DNA from 3 places in the Rhodococcus aetherivorans genome. Region 2 is predicted to be linked to each of the others. Evidence: predicted binding sites of a transcription regulator. Region 2 holds the regulator's gene; each other region holds the start of a gene.
What was found. Region 2 encodes LexA, which represses DNA repair genes until DNA is damaged. Its sites were predicted from a motif close to CGAACANNTGTTCG; they were not measured.
Positions count from the first base shown of each region.

Region 1: a site for LexA is predicted at 5,231-5,244, ahead of cofD (2-phospho-L-lactate transferase). Genes of this name have one in related genera too.
Region 3: a site for LexA is predicted at 4,651-4,664, ahead of OCS65_RS13515 (SAV_6107 family HEPN domain-containing protein). Genes of this name have one in related genera too.

Region 1 is NZ_CP106982.1:2,534,614-2,541,789, forward strand. Features, by position in the region: gene OCS65_RS11485 (glycosyltransferase family 2 protein) at 1-194, shown strand, start outside; gene manB (mannose-1-phosphate guanylyltransferase) at 191-1,276, shown strand; gene OCS65_RS11495 (SGNH/GDSL hydrolase family protein) at 1,295-2,050, shown strand; gene OCS65_RS11500 (NUDIX hydrolase) at 2,047-2,658, opposite strand; gene OCS65_RS11505 (coenzyme F420-0:L-glutamate ligase) at 2,660-4,036, opposite strand; gene cofD (2-phospho-L-lactate transferase) at 4,039-5,028, opposite strand; gene OCS65_RS11515 (WhiB family transcriptional regulator) at 5,432-5,695, shown strand; gene OCS65_RS11520 (metallopeptidase family protein) at 5,701-6,195, opposite strand; gene OCS65_RS11525 (DUF3499 domain-containing protein) at 6,284-6,679, shown strand; gene OCS65_RS11530 (phosphomannomutase/phosphoglucomutase) at 6,751-7,176, shown strand, end outside.
Region 2 is NZ_CP106982.1:3,750,318-3,757,493, forward strand. Features, by position in the region: gene OCS65_RS16895 (aminotransferase family protein) at 1-49, opposite strand, end outside; gene hrpA (ATP-dependent RNA helicase HrpA) at 118-4,038, shown strand; gene nrdR (transcriptional regulator NrdR) at 4,081-4,554, opposite strand; gene OCS65_RS16910 (LysM peptidoglycan-binding domain-containing protein) at 4,747-5,394, opposite strand; gene lexA (transcriptional repressor LexA) at 5,646-6,359, shown strand; gene OCS65_RS16920 (acyl-CoA dehydrogenase family protein) at 6,453-7,176, opposite strand, start outside.
Region 3 is NZ_CP106982.1:2,958,186-2,965,361, forward strand. Features, by position in the region: gene OCS65_RS13490 (glycosyltransferase family 2 protein) at 1-851, opposite strand, end outside; gene OCS65_RS13495 (LppM family (lipo)protein) at 856-1,557, opposite strand; gene OCS65_RS13500 (carotenoid biosynthesis protein) at 1,589-2,392, opposite strand; gene OCS65_RS13505 (phytoene desaturase family protein) at 2,389-3,978, opposite strand; gene OCS65_RS13510 (GNAT family N-acetyltransferase) at 3,989-4,588, opposite strand; gene OCS65_RS13515 (SAV_6107 family HEPN domain-containing protein) at 4,767-5,276, shown strand; gene OCS65_RS13520 (DUF3040 domain-containing protein) at 5,496-5,912, shown strand; gene mraZ (division/cell wall cluster transcriptional repressor MraZ) at 6,350-6,781, shown strand; gene rsmH (16S rRNA (cytosine(1402)-N(4))-methyltransferase RsmH) at 7,039-7,176, shown strand, end outside.

The sequences.
Region 1 (7,176 bases), 1.2 Mb from region 2:
TCATGCTGCCGGCCCACCACGACAGCGCGTACCGGTTCCAGGCGGACCGGCACCCGCATCCGTGGCAGGCGCCGCTGCGGTGGGCGCTGCGGGCCGGGCTCGCCGCCCGGTCGAGGATGTCGGTGGCCGCGGCGGCACGCGAACGGGCGCGGGCGGCCGAGGCGGGCAACACCACGGAACAGGGGACACGATGACGAACGATGCTGCGCCGCACACCGATGCGGTGATCCTGGTGGGCGGGCAGGGGACCCGGCTGCGGCCGCTGACCCTGTCCGCGCCGAAGCCGATGCTGCCCACCGCCGGCGTGCCGTTCCTGACGCACCTGCTCACGCGCATCCGTGCGGCCGGCATCAAGCACGTGGTGCTCGGAACATCCTTCAAGGCGGAGGTGTTCGAGGACTACTTCGGTGACGGCTCGGAACTGGGTCTCGAGATCGAGTACGTCACCGAGGCGGAGCCGCTGGGCACCGGCGGCGGCATCCGCAACGTGCTGCCCAGGCTGCGCGCCGACAACGTCATGGTCTTCAACGGTGACGTCCTCGGCGGCACGGATCTCGGTGCGGTGCTCGACACGCACCTGCGCACCGACGCCGACGTGACGCTGCACCTGGTGCGCGTGGGCGACCCCCGCGCGTTCGGGTGCGTGCCCACCGACGAGGAGGGCCGGGTCACCGCGTTCCTGGAGAAGACGCAGGATCCGCCGACGGACCAGATCAACGCCGGCTGTTACGTCTTCAAGCGCGAGATCATCGAGTCGATCCCCGAGGGTCGTCCGGTCTCCGTGGAACGTGAGGTCTTTCCGTCCCTGCTGGCGGAGGGCAAGCGCGTGTACGGGCACGTCGACGCCGCCTACTGGCGGGACATGGGCACGCCGGAGGACTTCGTGCGCGGCTCGGCAGACCTGGTGCGCGGCATCGCACCGTCGCCCGCGCTCGGTGGGCAGCGCGGCGAATCCCTCGTCCATCCCGGTGCCTCCGTCGCGCCCGGTGCCCTGCTGATCGGCGGCACCGTCGTCGGCCGCGGCGCCGAGATCGGCGCCGGCGCACGCCTGGACGGCGCGGTGATCTTCGACGGCGCGAGGGTGGAGGCCGGTGCGGTGATCGAGCGGTCCATCATCGGATTCGGGGTCCGGGTCGGTCCCCGCGCCCTGATCCGCGACGGGGTGATCGGCGACGGCGCCGACATCGGGGCGCGCTGCGAGCTGCTGCGCGGCGCCCGGGTCTGGCCCGGTGTGCAGATCCCCGACGGGGGGATCCGTTTCAGCACCGACGTGTGAGCACGGGGGGGTCCACGAATGAAGTTCGAACGGTATGTGGCGCTGGGTGATTCGTTCACCGAAGGCGTCGGGGACCCGGATCCGGCCCGGCCCAACGGGTTGCGTGGCTGGGCGGACCTCGTCGCCGAGGAGCTCGCCCGCGACAACCCCGGGTTCGGGTATGCGAACCTCGCCGTGCGCGGACGGCTGCTGCGCCCGATCCTCGACGAGCAGCTCGACGCGGCGATCGCGATGCGACCCGACCTGGTGACGATCTACGCCGGTGGCAACAACCTCATGCGCCCGAAGCTTGACCTCGACGCGTTGGCGGCCGAGTACGACGACGCGATCGGCAAGCTTGCCGCCACGGGTGCGCGAGTGCTCGTGTGGACGGCCTACGACGGCAGCTGGGCGCCGGTGTTCGGGGTGCTGCGCGGCCGCTGGGCCGTCTACAACGAGCTGGTCCGGGCGATCGCCGACCGCCACGGTGCGGCGATCGTCGACTTCTGGCGGTTCGACGAGTACCGCGACCTGCGGATGTGGGATTTCGACCGGCTCCACATGTCGCCGGCCGGGCACCGGAACATGGCGATCCGCGTGCTCGATCTCCTCGGTGTGTCGCACACGCTCACCCCGGCCGAATTCGATGCCGCGCCGGTGGTCTCGGCGGCGAAGCGGGCCGAGGACCGCCGGTGGGCACGCGAATTCCTGATTCCCTGGGTCGGGCGGCGCCTGCGCGGCACCTCCTCGGGCGACGGCATCGAACCGAAACGCCCCACGCTGCAGCCGGTCTAACGGCCCGCCCCGGTGCGCACGGCGGGGCCCGCCCCGGTGCGTACGGCGGGGCCCGCCCCGGTGCGTGCGGCGGCGAGGCCGAGCAGGTGCCCGAGGGTGTCGTGCTCGGCCTCCGGCGGCAGCGCGTCGACCGGCCACCAGCGCAGGTCGGTCGATTCCGCGCTGCGGACGGGCACGGCCCCGGGCGGCGCGACGACGAGGAACCGCAGGTCCAGGTGCCGGGTCGGGCGGCCCAGCGAGCAGGTGATCGGATGGGTGTGCGCCGAGAGCAGTTCCGGATCGATGACCAGGTTCTCGATGCCGGACTCCTCGGTCGCCTCCCGCAGCGCCGCCCCGACGACCGTCTCGTCGGATTCCTCGCAGTGCCCGCCGAGCTGGATCCACCGCCCCACCCGGGGATGCAGGGTGAGCAGCACGTGCCGGCGGTCGGCGTCGAGCACGAGCGACGACGCCGTGACGTGCCCGGGCACGTGCCTGCGGAGGCACCCCTCGGGCGCGGCGTCGAGGAACGCGAGCATGGTGTGCCGCAGCGACTCCGCATCCACCGAGTCGGTCCGCCAGTTCTGCAGCCGGTCGACGGCCGAGGCGTGCAGCGTGGACGCGGTCACCTCAAAGCTCCAGCAGCAGGTCGCCGGCCGCGGGGGCGACGCGCGGCGTCGCCGGCTCGAGGGGGTGCCCGACCGCGATCGCGCCGAGCGGCGACCAGTCCCCGGGCAGGCCGAGTTCACGCCGCACGACGTCCGGGGCGAAGATCGTCGACCCGATCCAGCAGCTGCCGAGCCCGCGCACGGCGAGCGAGACCAGCAACCCCTGCACGGCAGCGCCGGCGGCGACGGTGAACATCGTGGCCTCGGCAGCGGTGCGGCGGGCGTCGGGGTAGCTGTGTGCGCCGTCGGGAACCCAGAACGGGATCATCATTTCGGGGGCGCCGTAGAGGATGGCGCCGCGGCCGACCCGGCGGTCGATCGCCGCCGGGTCGAGCCCGTCGCCGGCGAGGTCGGCGGCCCAGCGTTCGCGCATGCGGTCGAGCAGCCGCCGGCGGACCTGCTCGGTGCGGACCCAGACGAACCGCACCGGGTGGGTGTGGTGCGGCGCCGGAGCGGTGAGCGCCTCGGCGACCGCGTCCCGCAGATCCTCGGGATCGACCGGTTCCGAGGAGAATTCGCGCACCGACCGGCGCAACAGCAGCGCCTCACGGCGGCCCTGCTCGAGTGCCTCGGCGGTGCCGAGCCAGAACAGGTCGTCCTCCCCGCCGCGGATCAGTTCCTGTGCGGTGGAACCGTTGTCGGGCAGGTCGAGACCGCGGACCACCGCGACCGGTACCCCGCCCAGCTTGCCCTTGACGAGGTCGCCCGCGGCGGCGATCTCGTCGGCGACGGCGACGGAGGTGACGAACAGCTCGTTGCCCTGCGCGTCCCGGGATCCGGCATATTCGTGCAGGACCGGGATCCCGGCCGCACCGATCGCGGCGTCGGTCTGGCCGACGCGCCAGGCCCGGCCCATCGTGTCGGTGACGACCACCGCGACCGTCACGCCGAGCAGGGTCCCCAGGCGCTCCCGCAGCGCCGCGGCGCTCGCGTCCGGGTCCTCGGGCAGCAGGGCGAGCTCGGACGCGGCGACGTTGGAGCCGTCGATCCCGGAGGCTGCCTGCACGATCCCGAGCCGGTTCTCGGTGATGAGGGTGCGGCCCTTGCGGGCGAGCACGCGTACGGCCTCCTGGTCGACGAGGCGGCGCCGGAGCGTGTCGCGGGCCTCGGGATCGGTGGGGGCGTCGACGATGCGGCCCTCGACCTTGGAGAAGACCTTGCTGGTGACGACGAGGACGTCCCCGTCGGCGAGCCAGGGTGCGGCGGTGGCCACTGCGGCGGCGAGGTCGTCGCCGGGCCGGAACTCGGGCAGGCCCGGCACCGGGAGGATCTCGATCGGCCGTCCGGGGGAGTGGTCGCGCACTCCGGCGGCGGTCCCGGTGGCCGTGTCGGTGGGCATGGTCACGGGGTCACTCCTGCCAGTTCTAATGCGGCGCGAGCCATCTCGGCTGTCGCGTCCGGATCGGTCATGAGCAGCGGCACGCTGCGCACCTCGACGCCGGGCACATCGGCGGTGTCGGTGGAGTGGATCAGCCACCCGTCGAGCAGGCCCGCGCCGCTGCGGGCGCCGTAGTGCCGCCCGACGCCCTGGGCGGTCGACTCGACGCCGATCACGTCGAGGCAGGCATCGGCCATGCCGCGCAACGGCTTTCCGTCGATCACCGGCGAGAGGCCGACGATCTTCGCGGACGTGGTGCGCAGCGCGCCGCGCAGGCCGGGGATCGCGAGGAGCGCGCCGATGCTCACCACCGGGTTCGACGGGGCGAGGATCACCACGTCCGCCGATTCGATCGCCGCGAGCACTCCGGGAGCGGGGGCGGCCTTCTCGGCGCCGATGTGCGCGAAGCTGTGCGTGGGGACCTGCGCGCGGTGCCGGACCCACCATTCCTCGAAGTGCACGGCGCGCTGCTCGCCGTCGGCCGGATCGGTGATGACCACGTGGGTCTCGCTGCGGTCGTCGGAGACCGGGAGCAGGGTGACGCCGGGCTTCCACCGGTCGCACAGGGCCTCGGTCACGGCCGAGAGCGGGTATCCGGCGCTCAGCAACTGGGTGCGCAGCAGGTGGGTCGCGATGTCGCGGTCGCCGAGACCGAACCAGTCGGGTGTGGCGCCGTAGGCCGCCAGCTCCTCCTTCGCGTGCCAGGTCTCGTCGGCCCGGCCCCATCCGCGTTCGGTGTCGATCCCGCCGCCGAGGGTGTACATGCACGTGTCCAGGTCGGGGCAGATCCGCAGCCCGTGCATCCAGACGTCGTCGCCGATGTTGACGATCGCGGTGACCCGGTGTGCGGCGTCGGGGTCGAGGTCGCGGCCGGGTTCGATGCCGAGGAGCCGGCGCACGCCGGTGAGAAAACGCGCACCTCCGACGCCGCCGACCAATACAGTCACGTTCACAGGGCAAGCCTAGGCGGTGCGCCGGGTGGGCTGCCGGGGTGCCTGCGCGCCCGGGCGGCGGGTGCGCACCGGCACGGTGGAGAACCCCGGATGGTAAGGCAGCGGCGCCGCTCGGCTTGACCGCGACACGCCCCACGTGTCTAATCACATAAGTGTCATTTCCAGTGAACCGGGGCCGAGATCGGTTGTGGTGAACTGCATTCGAACGCATGTTCGACCGGGGATGGCGCGGAGTGGGCCGGTTTCGACGAGAGTTGCAGCGCTGCAGGTGAGGAGGCGAACGATGGCCGACGAGCGCGAATGGTTCGAGAGCTCTCGGATCGACACTGCAGGCATCGACACTGCAGGCGAGGACGTTCGGGACGACATCGACGGCATCGGGGGGGACGCGCCCGCGCGACCCGTGCTCAGCCTGATCGATGGTTTCGGCGACCCGTCCGACGGTGGCGACGAACAGTGGCAGGAACGCGCGCTGTGCGCGCAGACGGACCCCGAGGCGTTCTTCCCCGAGAAGGGCGGATCGACCCGGGAGGCGAAGCGGATCTGCTTGGGCTGCGAGGTCCGGGACGAGTGTCTCGAATACGCGCTGGCCAACGACGAGCGCTTCGGCATCTGGGGCGGTCTGTCGGAGCGGGAGCGCCGGCGCCTCAAGCGCGGCATCGTCTGAGGACGTCAGTCCTCGTCGAAGCCGCCGAGCTCGGGGTCGATGACCTCGGGTTCCACGCCGAGGTAGGTGGCGACCTGGTGCACGAGCACGTCGTGGACCAGATCGGTGAGATCCTCGGGATCCTTCGCCCGCAGTTCGAGCGGGCGGCGGAAGAGCACGATCCGGGCCCGCGTCGCGGCGCCGCGGCGGTCGATCCCCGCGGGCACGAGTCGCGACAGCGGCACCGGACCGTCCGCGACCACCTCCGACGGCCAGTTCACCGAGTCGGGGTCGAGGGCGCGGATCTTGGGCACCTCGTCGACGGCGATATCGAGCTTGGTCAGCCGGTCGTGCCACTGCGCGTCGATCGGGGCGAACGCCCCCAGCACGAGCAGGTCGAACTTCTCCGCCCGTGAGCGCCACGCCGGCAACTCGTGCGGGAACAACGGCCCGCGCACGCCGCGGCCGCGTCGCGCGACCGAGCGGGACGTCACGGGGCGGGAACGGCGCGATCGGTGCATGCTCTGGACAGTACGACACGAAAATCCGTACCGGGTTCTCCGGTGTGTCCGGATAGTCCCCGGGCGGACGGCGCGCTACTCTCCGACTGTGAGATCACTGCGTCGATGCTGCCGGCCTGGGTGCAAGAACCCTGCTGTTGCGACGCTGACCTACGTGTACTCGGACTCCACCGCGGTCGTCGGTCCGCTGGCGACGGTCGCCGAGCCGCACTCGTGGGATCTGTGCGAATCGCACGGCTCGCGGATCACCGCGCCGAAGGGGTGGGAGCTGGTCCGGTACGAGGGTGCCTTCACCACCGGCACTCCGGACGAGGACGACCTGACCGCCCTGGCCGAAGCGGTGCGTGAGGCCGGTCTCGGCGAGCGTGCCCGAACCGACTCCGACGACACCGATTCCGGTGTCCCCACGGCGCTGGCCGCGCCGCCCACGGCCCGCACCGGCCGCCGTGGCCACCTGCGCGTGTTGCCCGATCCCACGTCCTGATCGTCGCCCACTAGGCTGACCGTGCCCGCCGCGGAGGCGGCGGTGCCAGTCGACGATCAGGAGCAGCAACAGTGGCGAGATCTGCCGAGTCCGTGTCCGCCGTGGTCAAGGCATACGACGTGCGTGGCGTGGTGGGAGAACAGCTCGATGCGGGGTTCGTCCGTGATGTCGGAGCCTCCTTCGCTCGCCTGATGCGCGACGGCGGCGCCACCCGCATCGTGATCGGCCACGACATGCGCGAATCGTCCCCGCAGCTGTCGCAGGCCTTCGCCGCCGGCGTCACCGCCCAGGGACTCGACGTCGTGCACATCGGACTCGCCTCCACCGACCAGCTGTACTTCGCCTCCGGCATCCTCGAGGCCCCCGGCGCCATGTTCACCGCGAGCCACAACCCGGCGCGCTACAACGGCATCAAGCTGTGCCGGGCCGGGGCGAAGCCGGTCGGGCAGGAGACCGGCCTCGCCACCATCGCCGCCGAACTCGTCGCCGGCGTCCCG
Region 2 (7,176 bases):
ACGCGCCCACGATCTGCTCCTGTTCCACGAACGGCGATGAAATTGCCATCCTATGCGGCGACGGTCCGCGGGTGCCGCGCGGCGACGGTCCGCGCTTCGCTAGGCTGTTGATTCAGCATGTCCACCTCACCCGAGACCCCGCGCTCCCCCGCCCCGCCCGGGGCGACCCGTCGCGACCTGAAGGCAGGCCTCACCGAGGTATCGCTGCGCGATGAGCACCGCATCCGCCGGCGGCTCGACCGCGCCCGCGGACCCGAGGCGCTGGCGAAGATCGCCGACGAGATCGAGCAGGCGCGGTTGCGGCTCGCGGCGCGGGCGGCCGGCGTGCCGACGGTCACCTACCCCGACAACCTCCCGGTCTCGCAGCGCAGGGACGACATCGCCGCCGCGATCCGCGACCACCAGGTGGTGATCGTCGCCGGCGAGACCGGCTCCGGCAAGACCACGCAGATCCCGAAGATCTGCCTCGAACTCGGCCGCGGCGTCCGCGGCCTGATCGGGCACACGCAGCCGCGCCGCATCGCGGCCCGGGCGGTCGCCGAGCGCATCGCCGAGGAACTCGACTCCGAACTCGGCGACACCGTCGGCTACACCGTCCGGTTCACCGACCGGGTGTCGGACTCGACGCTGATCAAGCTGATGACCGACGGCATCCTCCTCGCCGAGATCCAGCGCGATCGGCTGCTGCGCCGTTACGACACCCTCGTCATCGACGAGGCCCACGAACGCAGCCTCAACATCGACTTCATCCTCGGCTACCTCAAGGAACTGCTGCCCCGGCGGCCGGACCTGAAGGTGATCATCACCTCGGCGACCATCGACCCGGAACGGTTCGCGAACCACTTCGCAGCGGCCGACGGCACGCCCGCGCCCATCGTCGAGGTCTCCGGCCGCACCTATCCGGTCGAGATCCGGTACCGTCCCCTGACGGTCGAGGTGGGCGACGCGCTCGTCGACCGCGACCCGGTGGATGCCGTCTGTGAGGCGGTCGAGGAACTCTGCGCCGAGGGAGACGGGGACATCCTCGTGTTCCTCTCCGGTGAACGCGAGATCCGCGACACCGCCGACGCGCTGCGCGACCGCAAGCTACGGGGCACCGAGATCCTGCCGCTGTACGCGCGGCTGTCCGCCGCCGAGCAGCACCGGGTGTTCACCCCACACACCGGCCGGCGAGTGGTGCTGTCCACCAACGTCGCCGAAACCTCGCTCACCGTGCCCGGTATCCGCTACGTCGTCGACCCCGGCACCGCGCGGATCTCCCGCTACTCGGTGCGCACCAAGGTCCAGCGACTGCCCATCGAGGAGATCTCGCAGGCCTCCGCCCGGCAGCGGTCCGGCCGCTGCGGCCGCGTCGCCGACGGCATCTGTATCCGGCTGTACTCCGAGGAGGACTTCGAGGCCCGCCCCGAGTTCACCGAACCGGAGATCCTGCGCACCAACCTCGCCTCGGTCGTGCTGCAGATGACGGCGCTCGGGCTCGGCGACCTCGCCTCGTTCCCATTCGTCGAGGCCCCCGACCCGCGGGCCGTCCGCGACGGTGTCGCGCTGCTCGAGGAACTCGGTGCGCTCGAACCGCCGTCGAAGGACGAACCACCGAAACTGACCGGCACCGGACGCGAACTCGCGCTGTTGCCGGTCGATCCGCGCATGGCGCGGATGATCGTGGAGGGTCACCGCAACGGGTGCCTGCGCGAGGTCCTGATCATCGTTGCGGCGCTGTCGATCCAGGACGTGCGCGAACGGCCGGCCGAGTTCCAGCAGGCGGCGGACGAGAAGCACGCCCGGTTCGCCGTCGAGGGCTCGGACTTCCTTGCGTACCTGAAGCTGTGGGACTACCTGAAGGAGCAGCGGAAGGAACTGTCGTCCAGCCGGTTCCGCAAGATGTGCCGCGACGAGTTCCTGCACTGGCTGCGGATCCGGGAATGGCAGGATCTGCAGGGCCAGCTGCGCCAGATCACCCTCAACCTCGGGTGGGAGACGCGGCATCAGGACGTCGGCCACGACGCGATCCACCAGTCGCTGCTGGCCGGGCTGCTCTCGCACGTCGGCGTGCGTGAGGGCGAGAAGCGGGACTTCCTCGGCGCGCGCGGGACCCGGTTCGCGATCTTCCCCGGCTCGTCGCTGTCCAGGAAGCCGCCGCGCTGGGTGATGGCCGCCGAGCTGGTCGAGACGTCGCGGCTGTGGGCTCGGGTCACCGCGCGGATCGAACCCGAATGGGCCGAGAAGCTCGCCCCGCACCTGGTCAAGCGCACCTACTCCGAACCGCACTGGTCCACCAGGCGCGAGGCCGCCATGGCCTACGAGCGGGTCACGCTCTACGGCATTCCCCTGGTCGCGCAACGGCCCGTGCAGTACGGCCCGATCGACCGCGAGGCCTCACGCGAGCTGTTCATCCGGCATGCCCTCGTCCAAGGCGAATGGCGGACGCGCCACAGGTTCTTCCACGCCAACCGTGAGTTGCTCGAGGACGTGGAGGCGCTCGAGCACCGGGCCCGCAGGCGCGACATCCTCGTCGACGACGAGACCCTGTTCGAGTTCTACGACCAGCGCGTCGGACCGGAGGTCGTCTCGGCGCGGCACTTCGACGCGTGGTGGAAGAAGAAGCGGCAGAAGAATCCCGACCTGTTGACCTTCACCCCGGAAACGGTGGTCAACCAGGAGGCGCCCACCGTCCTCGGCGGCGACTACCCCGACGCGTGGCGGCAGGGCGATCTGCAGTTCCCCCTCACCTACCAGTTCGAGCCCGGCACCGAGGAGGACGGCGTCACCGTCCGCATTCCCGTCGCGCTGCTGGCCGGGGTCCGGCCGGTCGGCTTCGACTGGTCGGTACCCGGTATGCGGGTCGAGCTGGTCACCGCCCTGATCAAGACGCTTCCCAAGCATCTTCGCCGCCAAGTCGTTCCGGCACCGGACTTCGCTGCGGCAGCCCTCGCGTCCGTGCAGCCGCGCTCCGAGCCGCTCGTCAACGCGATGGCGCGGGAGCTGTCGCGGCTCGGCGCGGCGCGGATCGAGCCGAGCGACTTCGACCCGACCGCCCTGCCGGACCACCTGCGGATGACGTTCGCGGCCGTCGACGAACGCGGCGCCGTACTCGCGCGCAGCAAGAGCCTGACCGCGCTGCGCAGGCAGCTGGCGAACCGTGTCGAGGCCGAGGTCTCCCGGGCGGCGTCGAGCACCGAGCGCGCGCCGGCACTGGTATGGACAGCCGAGACGCTCGGCACCCTCGAGCCCACGGTCACACGCACCGTCGCCGGCCAGCAGGTGACCGGATATCCGACGCTGGTCGCCGAGGATGGTGGCGTGGCCGTGCGGGTGCTCAGCACCCCGCACGCGCAGCAGGCCGCGATGCGCACCGGGCTGCGGGCTCTGCTGCTCGAGGCGGTCCCGATGCAGGCGCGCGCCGCGACGTCGGGCCTGAGCAACGGCGAACGGCTGGCGCTCGGCCGCAATCCGGACGGCTCGTTCGAGGATCTGCTCGAGGACTGCCGGGCGTGCGCCGTGGACGAGCTGATCGCCCGGCACGGCAAGCCGGTGCGCACACCGGACGAGTTCACCGCGCTGGCGAAGGTGGTGCGGGCCCAGTTGCCGGGCCGGGTGGCGGCGCTGCTGAAGCTCGTCGTCCCCGCCCTGGCCAGGGCACACGAGGTGGAGGTGCTGCTCGAACGGGTGCGCGGCGAGGCCGCCGAGGACGTGCGTGAACAGCTGACCTCGCTGCTGTTCCGGGGTTTCGTCGCCGAACTCGGCAGTGCCCGGCTGGCCGACCTGCCCCGCTACCTGGCGGCGGCGGCACACCGGCTCGAATCGCTGCCGGCGAGCGCGCTTCGCGACCGGCAGGGCATGGACGTGCTGGACCGGGTCTACGCCGAGTACGACCGACTGCTCGCCCGGCTGCCGGAGGAGCGGGCCACGGCTGCCGACGTGGTGGAGGTCTCGTGGATGATCGAGGAGTTGCGGGTCAGCCTGTTCGCGCAGCACCTCGGCACCCGCGGGCCGATCTCGGAGACGCGAATCCTCAAGGCCGTCGCGGCGATTCGCTGATCCGGCGACGAGGATCCCGGCGCGCGCCGAACGGCGCGGCGCTCAGTCCGGGGACTCGGTCTCGCGTCGGTGCTGGTGCTCGCGCAGTTCCTTGATCTCGCGCTCGAAATCCTCTGCGGAGCTGAAGGACCGGTAGACGGAGGCGAATCGCAGATACGCCACCTCGTCCAGGTCCCGCAGCGGGCCGAGGATGGCCAGACCGACCTCGTTGCTCGGAATCTCCGGGGAACCCTTGGCCCGCACCGCGTCCTCGACCTGCTGGGCGAGGAGGTTGAGGGCGTCGTTGTCGACGTCGCGGCCCTGACAGGCACGGGCCACCCCGCGCACCACCTTCTCCCGGCTGAACGGTTCGGTGACGCCGCTGCGCTTGACGACCGACAGCACCGCCGTCTCGACGGTGGTGAAACGCCTGCCGCACTGGGGGCATGCCCTTCGGCGACGGATCGCGGCCCCCTCGTCGGCTTCGCGGGAATCGACGACGCGGGAATCGGGGTGCCGGCAATACGGGCAGTACATGTCGATTCCTTCGTCGTAGCCGTGCTGGCCGCGACGTCGGCGTCGAACCGATGCCGTCCTCCCGAGACCGGACTCACCGGCAGGCGAATCGCTCTCGGCGCGACCACACGAGGTGGTGTGACTGACAAGAGTCGACAATACCTGCATACCCGGATCGTCGGCCGGATCCGGTACCCGCCCGTCCATGCCGGTTCACCGCGGCGCGGAGGCCGGAACGAGCAGGGTCTGGCCGTCCCGCAGACGGCCGTCCGACATGGCATTGAGTTCGAGGATCCGCTCGATCGCCTCGGGGCGGGGCAAACCCGGAGTCACCCGCGCCGCGACGTCGCCGAGCGACTCCCCCGCCTGCACGACGGTGACGTCGGTACGTGCGGCCCCGGCCGCAACCTGGCTGGTGCGCAGGTGGGCAATCCCGAGCAGTCCCGCGGTCGCGACCGCGGTCAGCAGGGCCGTCGCCAGTACGGTGCGCAGGCCGGGCTGCGCGGTCCCGGCGGGCCGGTGCGGGACGCGCGAGACCCGGACCGGAGCGCGCCGGTAGTCCACCACCCCCGGATCCGGGCGGACCGGCAGCCGCCGGTCCGGCGCCTCGTGCGGCCGCCGGGCGAGGTGCGTCGCCGCGGAGCGTCGTGCCCGGCCCTCGCCGTCCCGTCCGGTGTCGTACTGCCCTGGGTCCTCGAACTGCCCTGTGTCCTCGAACTGCCCGGTGTCGTTGCACGGCCCTGTGTCGCACTGCCCGGTGTCGTCGTAGTGTCCCGTGTCGTACTGCCCGGTGTCGTCGCACTGGCCTGGGTGGTGCCGGGTGTCGTTCCATTCGGTGCGGCGAACTGCTGATGTCCTCATCGAGGCCTCCGTGTCGCTCGTCCGCGGGACGGGGCCCGCGGCGGAACTTCGGTCACCGCTCGATCGACGGCGAGAGTAATTCGATCACCTGTTCGAAAGAACGTGTGTTCGATGTGTACCACGCCGCTCCGACAAAGTCAGCACTACCGGCCGAAAATCTCGAACAGATGTTTGATAACCGGCCATCGGAGAGCTAGATTCGATCCATCACATCCAGCACATCCGACACACGACGCACGGAGGTCACGATCATGACGGACGGCCATCCCCGGGCCGGGCGGAGCCGGACGACCACCGCCGATCCGGCCGCCGGCCTGACCGAACGCCAGCGCCGCGTCCTCGAGGTGATCCGCGAATCGGTCACCGAACGGGGCTACCCTCCGAGCATCCGCGAGATCGGCGACGCGGTGGGCCTCAACTCCACCTCGTCGGTGGCGCACCAGTTGCGCACCCTCGAACGCAAGGGCTTCCTCCGGCGCGATCCGAACCGCCCCCGGGCAGTGGACGTGCGCGGCCTCGACGATCCGCAGCCTGCGGCCCCGCAGGCGCAGCCGGCGGAGGGGGTCGACACCGCCGCCGAGTCCGCCACGCCGGCCGCCATGGTTCCCGTGCTGGGCAGGATCGCGGCGGGCGGTCCGATCCTGGCGGAGGAGTCCGTCGAGGACGTGTTCCCGCTCCCGAGAGAACTGGTGGGGCAGGGTTCGCTGTTCCTGCTCAAGGTGGTCGGCGAATCGATGGTCGATGCGGCCATCTGCGACGGTGACTGGGTGGTGGTGCGCCAGCAGAACGTCGCGGACAACGGCGATATCGTCGCCGCGATGCTCGACGGCGAAGCGACCGTGAAGACGTTCAAGCGCGTGAAGAAGGACGTGTGGCTGATGCCGCACAACCCGATGTTCGAACCGATTCCGGGCAACGACGCCGTCATCCTGGGCAAGGTCGTCACCGTGATCCGCAAGCTCTGACCTCGCTCCTCCCCGCGAACGCGCGCGGGCGGCGCCGCGGATCGCGGCGCCGCCCGTGCTCGTTCCGGGCCGGGACCGGTGCCCCGGGGCCGGTCAGAGATTCAGGCCGCGGCCGATGATGTCCTTCATGATCTCGTTGGTGCCGCCGTAGATCTTCTGCACGCGGGCGTCGAGATACGCCTTCGCGACCGGGTATTCGCGCATGTAGCCGTAACCGCCGTGCAACTGCAGGCACCGGTCGATCAGCTCGACCTGCTTGTCGGTGGTCCAGTACTTGGCCATCGCCGCCTCCTGCACGCTCAGGGTTCCGGCGTTGAGCTGCTCGATGCACCTGTCGACGAACACGCGCGCGAGGGTGGTCTCGGTGGCCAGCTCCGCCAGCTCGAACCGGGTGTTCTGGAAGCTGCCGATCGACTTGCCGAACGCCTTGCGGTCGCGGCAGTACTGCATCGTGTCCTCGAGCACGGCCTCCATCGCCGCCGCCGCCACCACGGCGATCGACAGGCGCTCCTGCGGCAGGTTCTGCATCAGGTAGATGAAGCCCAGGCCCTCCTCACCGAGGAGGTTGGCGGCGGGCACCCGCACGTCGGTGAAGTGCAGCTCGGCGGTGTCCTGCGCCGCGAGGCCGATCTTGTCGAGATTGCGGCCGCGCTCGAAGCCGGCCATCCCGCGCTCGACGACGAGGAGCGAGAAGCCCTGCGCCCCCTTGTCCGGGTCGGTGCAGGCGACGACGATCACCAGGTCCGCGTTGATGCCGTTGGTGATGAAGGTCTTGGAACCGTTGAGGATCCACTCGTCGCCGTCCCGCACCGCGCGG
Region 3 (7,176 bases), 790 kb from region 2:
GATCCGGCGGGCGGGCCGAACGCCGACCACAGCCAGCGCGTGTACCCGGCCCGCAGCGGCGCAGCGCCCTCGTACATCCGGCAGGACGCGACGTCGCCGGCCGCAGCCACCATCGTGCGCCGGCCGGCCCGGCGCAGTGCCCGGGCGAGGTCGAGGTCCTCGGTGGGACTGGACGCGACCGCGACGTGCCCGCCGACAGCGGCATACGCCGGCGCGTCGAACACCAGGAACTGGCCGCACGAGACCGCGGTCGACGGCCGGCGCGAGCGGTGGGACACCGCGACCGGCAGCGTCGCGAACCAGGACCAGAACAGCAGCGGCTGCACGAGCTGTTCGGCGGCGGAGCCGGCCCGCTGGAAGGGCCACGGGGTGAGCAGGTCGGCCCGCCGGTCCCGCAGCAGCGTCACCGCTGCCGCCACCGCGCCCGGCTCCAACCGCACGTCCGCGTCGACGAAGACGACCACGCCGGACGGATCGGTGGCCGCGTACGCGCGGGCGCACGCCGCGGCCTTGCCCGTCCAGCCGGGCGGCGGCGGCGCGGTCGAGCGGATCACCGTGACGTGGGGATCGTCCCCGGCCGCCAGCCGGGCCGCCTCGGCGGTGCCGTCGGCCGAGTCGTCGTCGAAGATCACCACCCGTAGCCGGCGCAGACCCCGCTGGGCCCGCAGATCCGCGACGAGATCCGGCAGGCGCCGGGCCTCGTTGCGGGCCGGAACGATCACGGTCACCGCTTCGTCGACCACACCACCCGGGACGAGCCGGGGCAGGGTGAGGCGATTGACGACGGCGACGGCAGCTCCCAGCGTCGCGGCGGCCGCCCCGGCGCGGACGACCCCGACCAGCGCCCGCATCGCCCTAGGACGCCGTCGCGTCGCCGCGTGTGCGCTGCCGCGGGGGAGCGGGGTTGCGGTTCATCCAGGCGAGGACCCCGATGATCGCGGCGACGCCTGTCGTGACGCCGGCGACGATACCCGCCCAGCCGGCGAATCCCCGGGTGTTCGGGTCGGCGTAGCGGACCTCGGCGCGCAACGTGCTCACCTCACCGGCCGGCAGCTTCCACGTGACGATCGAGTCGGATTCACGGGTGCCGTTGGTCGTGGCCACCCGCGCCGGGAACGCGATCGTGATCTGGACGTCGGTGCCCTGCACGGGCACCGACTCGAGATCGACCTTGCCGTTGACGCTCACCAGGTCTCCGGCGCGCTGCAGCGCGAGCTGGAAGGTGCCCGAGGTCTGGTCGGACATCGACCCGAGCTGTTGGACGTCGCCGAAGCTCAGATCGCTGAAGAACACCTGGCTGCCGACGTACCCGTCCTGGTCGTACTCCTGCACGCGGACCCGGTCGGCGAGCGAGTCCGGGGCCACCAGCTGCGGTCCCTTGTCGTTCTCGTCGGCGGGAATGGTCGCGGCGACGATCTGGCCGGAGACGCGGTCGTCGGCCGAGACCCCCATCGTCGCCTGCACCCGCAGGCAGCCGGCGAGCACGGGGACGAGCAGGAGCAGGAGCGCCGCCGAGAGGGTCCGTCGGCGGGAGCGGGGCGAGGTGGGCAGGCGCACAGCGCCATCGTGCCAGGAGCGCGGGGACGTGTCAGACGCGAGCCCCTGCCCCGGCGCGTCGCCGCAGCGACCACAGCAGCGGGACGCCGAGCACGCTCATGACCGCGAAGCCGTAGACGGCCGAGTACCGCAGCTCCGGGGCGCTCAGGAGCACGCCGTGGGCGAGCGCAGACCCGAGCCACGTCCACAGGAACAGCACCAGCGGCACGGTGTCGTTGCCCGGGTGTACCCGGCCGGTCCGGTCGAGCAGGTCCAGCCCCACCGCCATCAGCGTGGCGACGAGGACCCAGCCGAGATAATTGGTGAGTGGGATCTGCTCGATGCCCGGCAGGCCGCCGCCGTTGCACCAGCTCCACTGTCCGTCGGACACCATCTGCGGGTCGAGGTACAGGTCCCAGCCGACCATCCCCACCGTGGTGAGCGCGATACGGGTCACCCGCTCGCGGTTCCCGCCCGGCCACGGCATCCCGCCGCGGGCGAGCAGCGAGGCCACGTACCAGACCGGGTACATCCCCGCGGTCCAGGCGAGCGGCACCACGAGGGGCACGTCGAACAGGGCGGGACCCAGCCGGTCGGTGGCGTACGCGTAGCAGCCGTACGGGTATCCGGTGGCGGTCCCCACGACCTCGGAGGCGAAGCCGACACCCGCCGTGATCACGAAGAACCCGGCGGTCCAGGCGAGGCCGCGCCGCGCCGCAGCGTGCGCGAGCCCGGCGGCCGCGAGGAGGGTGACCACCGCGACGGTGACGACGTCGCGGGCCTGGCCGGTGGTCAGCGGATAGGCGATCTGCGCGGCGATCGCGCCGCCGGCGAGAACGGCGGGCAGGCGATTCATCGCCGCCACCGCCCCAGCACCCGGCGCAGGGGGCCACCCCCGGCGTCGGCGAGCGCGCGCTGCGCGGCATTGCGCCCGCTCGCGCCGGAGACCCCGCCCCCGGGATGGGTGGACGCGCCGGTCAGATAGAGCCCGTCGGCACCCGGCACCCGGTGCCCGGACAGCTCCGGCAGCGGCCGCCACATGAACATCTGGTCCAGCGACATCTCCACATGCATGACGTTGCCGCCGATCAGGCCCAGTTCGCGTTCGATCTCGTGCGGGGTCTGGATGTGCCGGTGCCGGACGGAACCGGCGAAGCCGGGGGCGAAGCGCTCTATCTCGGCGACGATCCGATCCGCCTCCGACTCGGCCAGTGCGGGCCACCGCCGGCCACCGGAGAGCCGGTACGGGTGCCACTGCGACCACAGGGTCACCTGGTGTTCGCCGGGCGGTGCGATCGACGGATCGAGCGCCGTGAAACTCATGGCCAGCACGGCCGGCCGCGGCGGTAGTTCCCCCGCCAGTGCCGCGCCGTGCGCGAGCCGGAGCCGGGCGCGGTCCTCGACGAGCAGTTGCAGGCCCCGCACGGCGTCGGACTCGTCGGCGGGACCGCTGGGGTACCGCGGCAGCGCGTCGGTCGCCAGGCGCAGCACCATGCCGATGCCGGGGCCGACGCGGATCCGGCGCCGCCATGCGTTCAGGCGGGCGCGGTCGAATCCGCCGCGTTCGAGCAGATCGAACGTGGTCAGCACGTGGCAGCCGGCGATCACGGTGCGCGCGGTGACGGTGCGTCCCGAGTCGGTACGTACCGCCCAGCCGTCCCCGGCCCGGCGGATCTCGGCGGCGGCATCGCCGAGGGTGACGACGCCGCCGTCGACCGCGAGGCGGGCGGCCAGGGCCCGGGTCAGCGCGCCGCTTCCGCCGACGGCGCGGCCGGGCGGCAGCGTGTGCATCAGCGCGGCGAAGCCGACCATGGGGGCGGTGCCGGGTTCGGACATCGGGGGGCCGGACTGGGCACCGAACCAGGCGAGGGCGGCCTTGAGCGGCTCGTCGTCGAAGTACTCGTCGAGCAGGGCGTCGCCGGTGGTGAGGAACTGCCGGGAGAGGTCGCTGCCGCCACTGCCGGTGTCGAGGCCCCAGAAGGACGACAGCAGGTGCCGGCCGGTCGGCGGCACCGAGAACGAGCGCATCACCCGGGCGCTGCGCGGACCCCACACCGTCACGAAGCGGCGGTAGGCGTCGGCCTCGCGCGCTCCGCATGCGGCCTCGACGGATCGGCAGGTGCGGTCGAGATCACGATGGAAGACGATGCCCGGACGGTCGCTGCCCACGGGGGCGGGCGCGAACGCCCACGGGTCGCAGTCGACGTAGCGCAGGCCGTGGGCGGCGAGCTCGAGTTCCTCGACGATGCCGGTGTGCCGGATCATGACGTGGGCCGACGAGCCGCGGTCGACGGCGTGGCCCGGGAAGCGTTCCACGGTCGACACGGCGCCGCCGAGCACGGTGTCCTTCTCGAGCACCTCCACCGACCAGCCGGCACGGGCCAGATAGCACGCGCTCACCAGGGCGTTGTGCCCGGAACCCACGACGACGGCATCGATCACCCCGCCCACGCTACGGACCTTCGAGCGGAAGGTCCCGTCCCAGGACGGCGAAGGGGCGGGCGTCCCCGGTGAACCGGAACTGCCGGACGACGTCGCGGAACCCGAATCGCCGGTACAGCCGCCAGGCCCGGTTGTCCTCGCCGGCGATCTCGGGAGTGGACAGCAGGACCGTGCGCTCGGGGCGGTCGCTCAGCAACCGGCGCAGGAGCGCCTCCCCGATGCGGTGACCCTGGGCGTCCGGCCGCACGTGCAGTTCGGTCAGCTCGAAGTAGTCGCCGAGGACGGCGTCGATCGTCTCCGGGGGGTAGCCGGCGTGGCGCATCCCGGTCCGCACCTGCTGATTCCACCACTGGTGCGGCGACCCGCGATAGCCGTAGGCGATCGCGACGAGCCTCGACGGTTCGTCCGGCAGTGCCGCCGCGACAGCTTTCCATCCTGGCCGGGCGGAGTGCTCGGACCACATGGGCGCGCGGTGGTACTCGGTGCCGCGCGGGTATCGCATGGCGGCCACGTAGATGGGCAGCACCTCGGGCAGTCGCGCGCGGAACTCGGCAGCGGACAGATCGACGAGGATCGGCGCCGCGCCCCGCGGGGTCGCATCCGTACTCATGACGGGGACTGGACCGCCTTCCCTTGACGACGTGTCGGTAGGTGCAGCTATATTGAATACGTCGAACGGATGTTCGATACCGGGGATCCGGCGATGTTCGAGGGAAGCGAACATCGCCGGATCGCCGGGGCCGTGACCCGGCCGGTGCCCCGGCGGGGTGCAGGAGGTGTTCGGAGTGATGGTCACGTCACGAACCGCACAGTCGGGTGCGACCGGCCCGCGGGCCGTCGGCCGATCGGACTGCGCCGCCCGCCCGGTGTCGTCGCGCGCCGCGACATTGCTCGACCGTGCCGACGAGCTGCTCTCGGCGGCCGCCGGCACTCCGGAACCGTCCGAGCGATTCCACCTGGCCTATCTCGCCGCCCTGCGCGGTGCCGGCGCCGTGCTCGCGGGCGCCGAGTTGCGGGCGGTGCGGCCGGCGCGGCGTCCCCGCACCCGCAACGCCTGGGTGCTCATGGCCCGCGCGGAGCCGGAGTTCGCCGCCTGGGCGGACTTCTTCGCCGATCGTTCGGACACCCGCGCGGCGATCGAGGCGGGGGTCACGCGTTCCGTGCCCGCCGACGAGGCGAGCCGCTTCTACGACGAGGTGGGCCGCTTTCTCCACGAGGTGGAGGACTACCTGACGGGCGCGGACGACCCGTCGGCGTCCGGGAATTCGAGGTCGGGGGACGACCGGCGCAGCGCATGATCGGTGCAGGGGGCAGCCCGGGTCGTTCGACGGCCCGGGCCAGGGTCGTCGGTCCGTCATACGCAGGACCTTCGGAACCGTGATCGAACTCGAATCCCCAGTTGGTGGTCCCCGCCGGGATGTACTCGTATTATTGAGCCAGGCGGCCGTCAAAGTCGGCCCCCCGTCGATCTGGACCGCAGATCCGGCGGCCACCGTTTTAGTGCCGGGGGAGGTACCGTGCCACTCTCCGAGCACGAGCAGCGCATGCTCGAACAGATCGAGAGCGCGCTCTATGCTGAGGATCCCAAGTTCGCCTCTACCGTCCGGGGAAGCCGGATGGGGATGGCGTCCAGTCGGCGTCGGCTCCAGGCCGGCGCGTTGTTCGCACTGGGTTTGGCGTTGTTGATCGCGGGCGTCGCCCTCCCGGTGAAGCCGGGTGGGTTCCCGATCATCAGTCTCGTCGGATTCATCGTCATGTTCGGCGCGGGGGTCCTGCTCCTCCTCGGAGGCAAGCGCGGTCCAGGCGTCGGTGACGGTCCCCGCGGGGCAAGCCGCGGTGCCGGGGATGGTAGGTCCCGCGGCGGCCGCAAGTCCGGTGGAGGGTTCAGCAAGAGGATGGAGGACCGCTTCCGCCGGCGTTTCGAGCAGGAGTAGCGCGACAGTACTTCCACGCGAGTTCTCACGAACGGCGCGTCCCGCCACGGGACGCGCCGTTCGTCGTTCCCGGACGAGCGGCGGCCGCGGCGCCGGGCGCCCCACCGTCCCCCACGTTCGTACCCCACTTCCGCCCACTCCGGCTCCCGGGACCGGCGCGCAGCGGAGGCGACGGAGCCGACCAGCGTGTTTCCCGCGTCCGGGTTCGCTGTCCCGCGCCCGCGTCTCGGTCCGCGCGTCGCGACGCTGCCCGCGCCGTGCGTCGTCGCCCACTCCGCCCCACCCGCCGTGAACTGCGCACAGTCGAAAAACGGCGCCGCGCGCGGGCGCGTAAGCGGTTGAACGTGGGGGAAAGTGGGGTAGTGTGGGTCGCGGCGGAGGGGTTCCTCCGTCGGGTAGTAGGCAGGGTCCGGCCGGGGCGTGGCGGGGGGTGTCGAGTGTTCCTCGGTACCCACACACCCAAGCTGGACGACAAGGGGCGGCTCACGCTGCCCGCGAAGTACCGAGACGAACTGGCGGGAGGGTTGATGATCACGAAGGGTCAGGACCACAGCCTTTCCGTCTTTCCGCGCGACGAGTTCGCCGCCCTGGCCGAGCGCGCCGCCGCGGCCTCGCGGAGCAATCCGCAGGCCCGGGCGTTCCTCCGGAGCCTGGCGGCGGGAACCGACGAGCAGCGTCCCGATGCGCAGGGCCGGATCACCCTGTCCGCCGCCCACCGCAAGTACGCGGGGCTCACGAAGGACTGCGTCGTGATCGGTGCCGTCAAACACCTGGAGATCTGGGACGCGGCGGCGTGGGAGCAATACCTCGCCGAGCACGAGGAAGAGTTTTCGGAAGCGAGAGACGAGGCCCTGCACGACATTCTGTGACCGGAACCGCAGCAGCGACCGCAGTGCCACCGCGGCGAGTGCCGCGAGGCCTCTGCCCGACAGCGACCCTGACACACTTCCCCAGTGCCAGGTTCGTGAAACGGAACCCTGACGTACTTCCCCAACGCCAGGTTTCCAGTTCGGACAGAGACCTCGATGCATTCGCCGCGGTCGTATCCGGAGGCGTGACTGCGAACCCCCCCGACCGAAGCCACGATCCGATCGCCCACGAACCGAGCAGGACAACCGGAGGAAGAATGGCGGAGGGTCAGGACGCGGCGGCGGCAGTTCCGGAGGCCGGGAGTCCGGAGAGCTTCGGTCACATCCCCGTCCTGCTCGGCCGCGCCGACGAACTGCTCGGCCCCGCCATCGATGCCGCCGGCCCGGGCGCGATC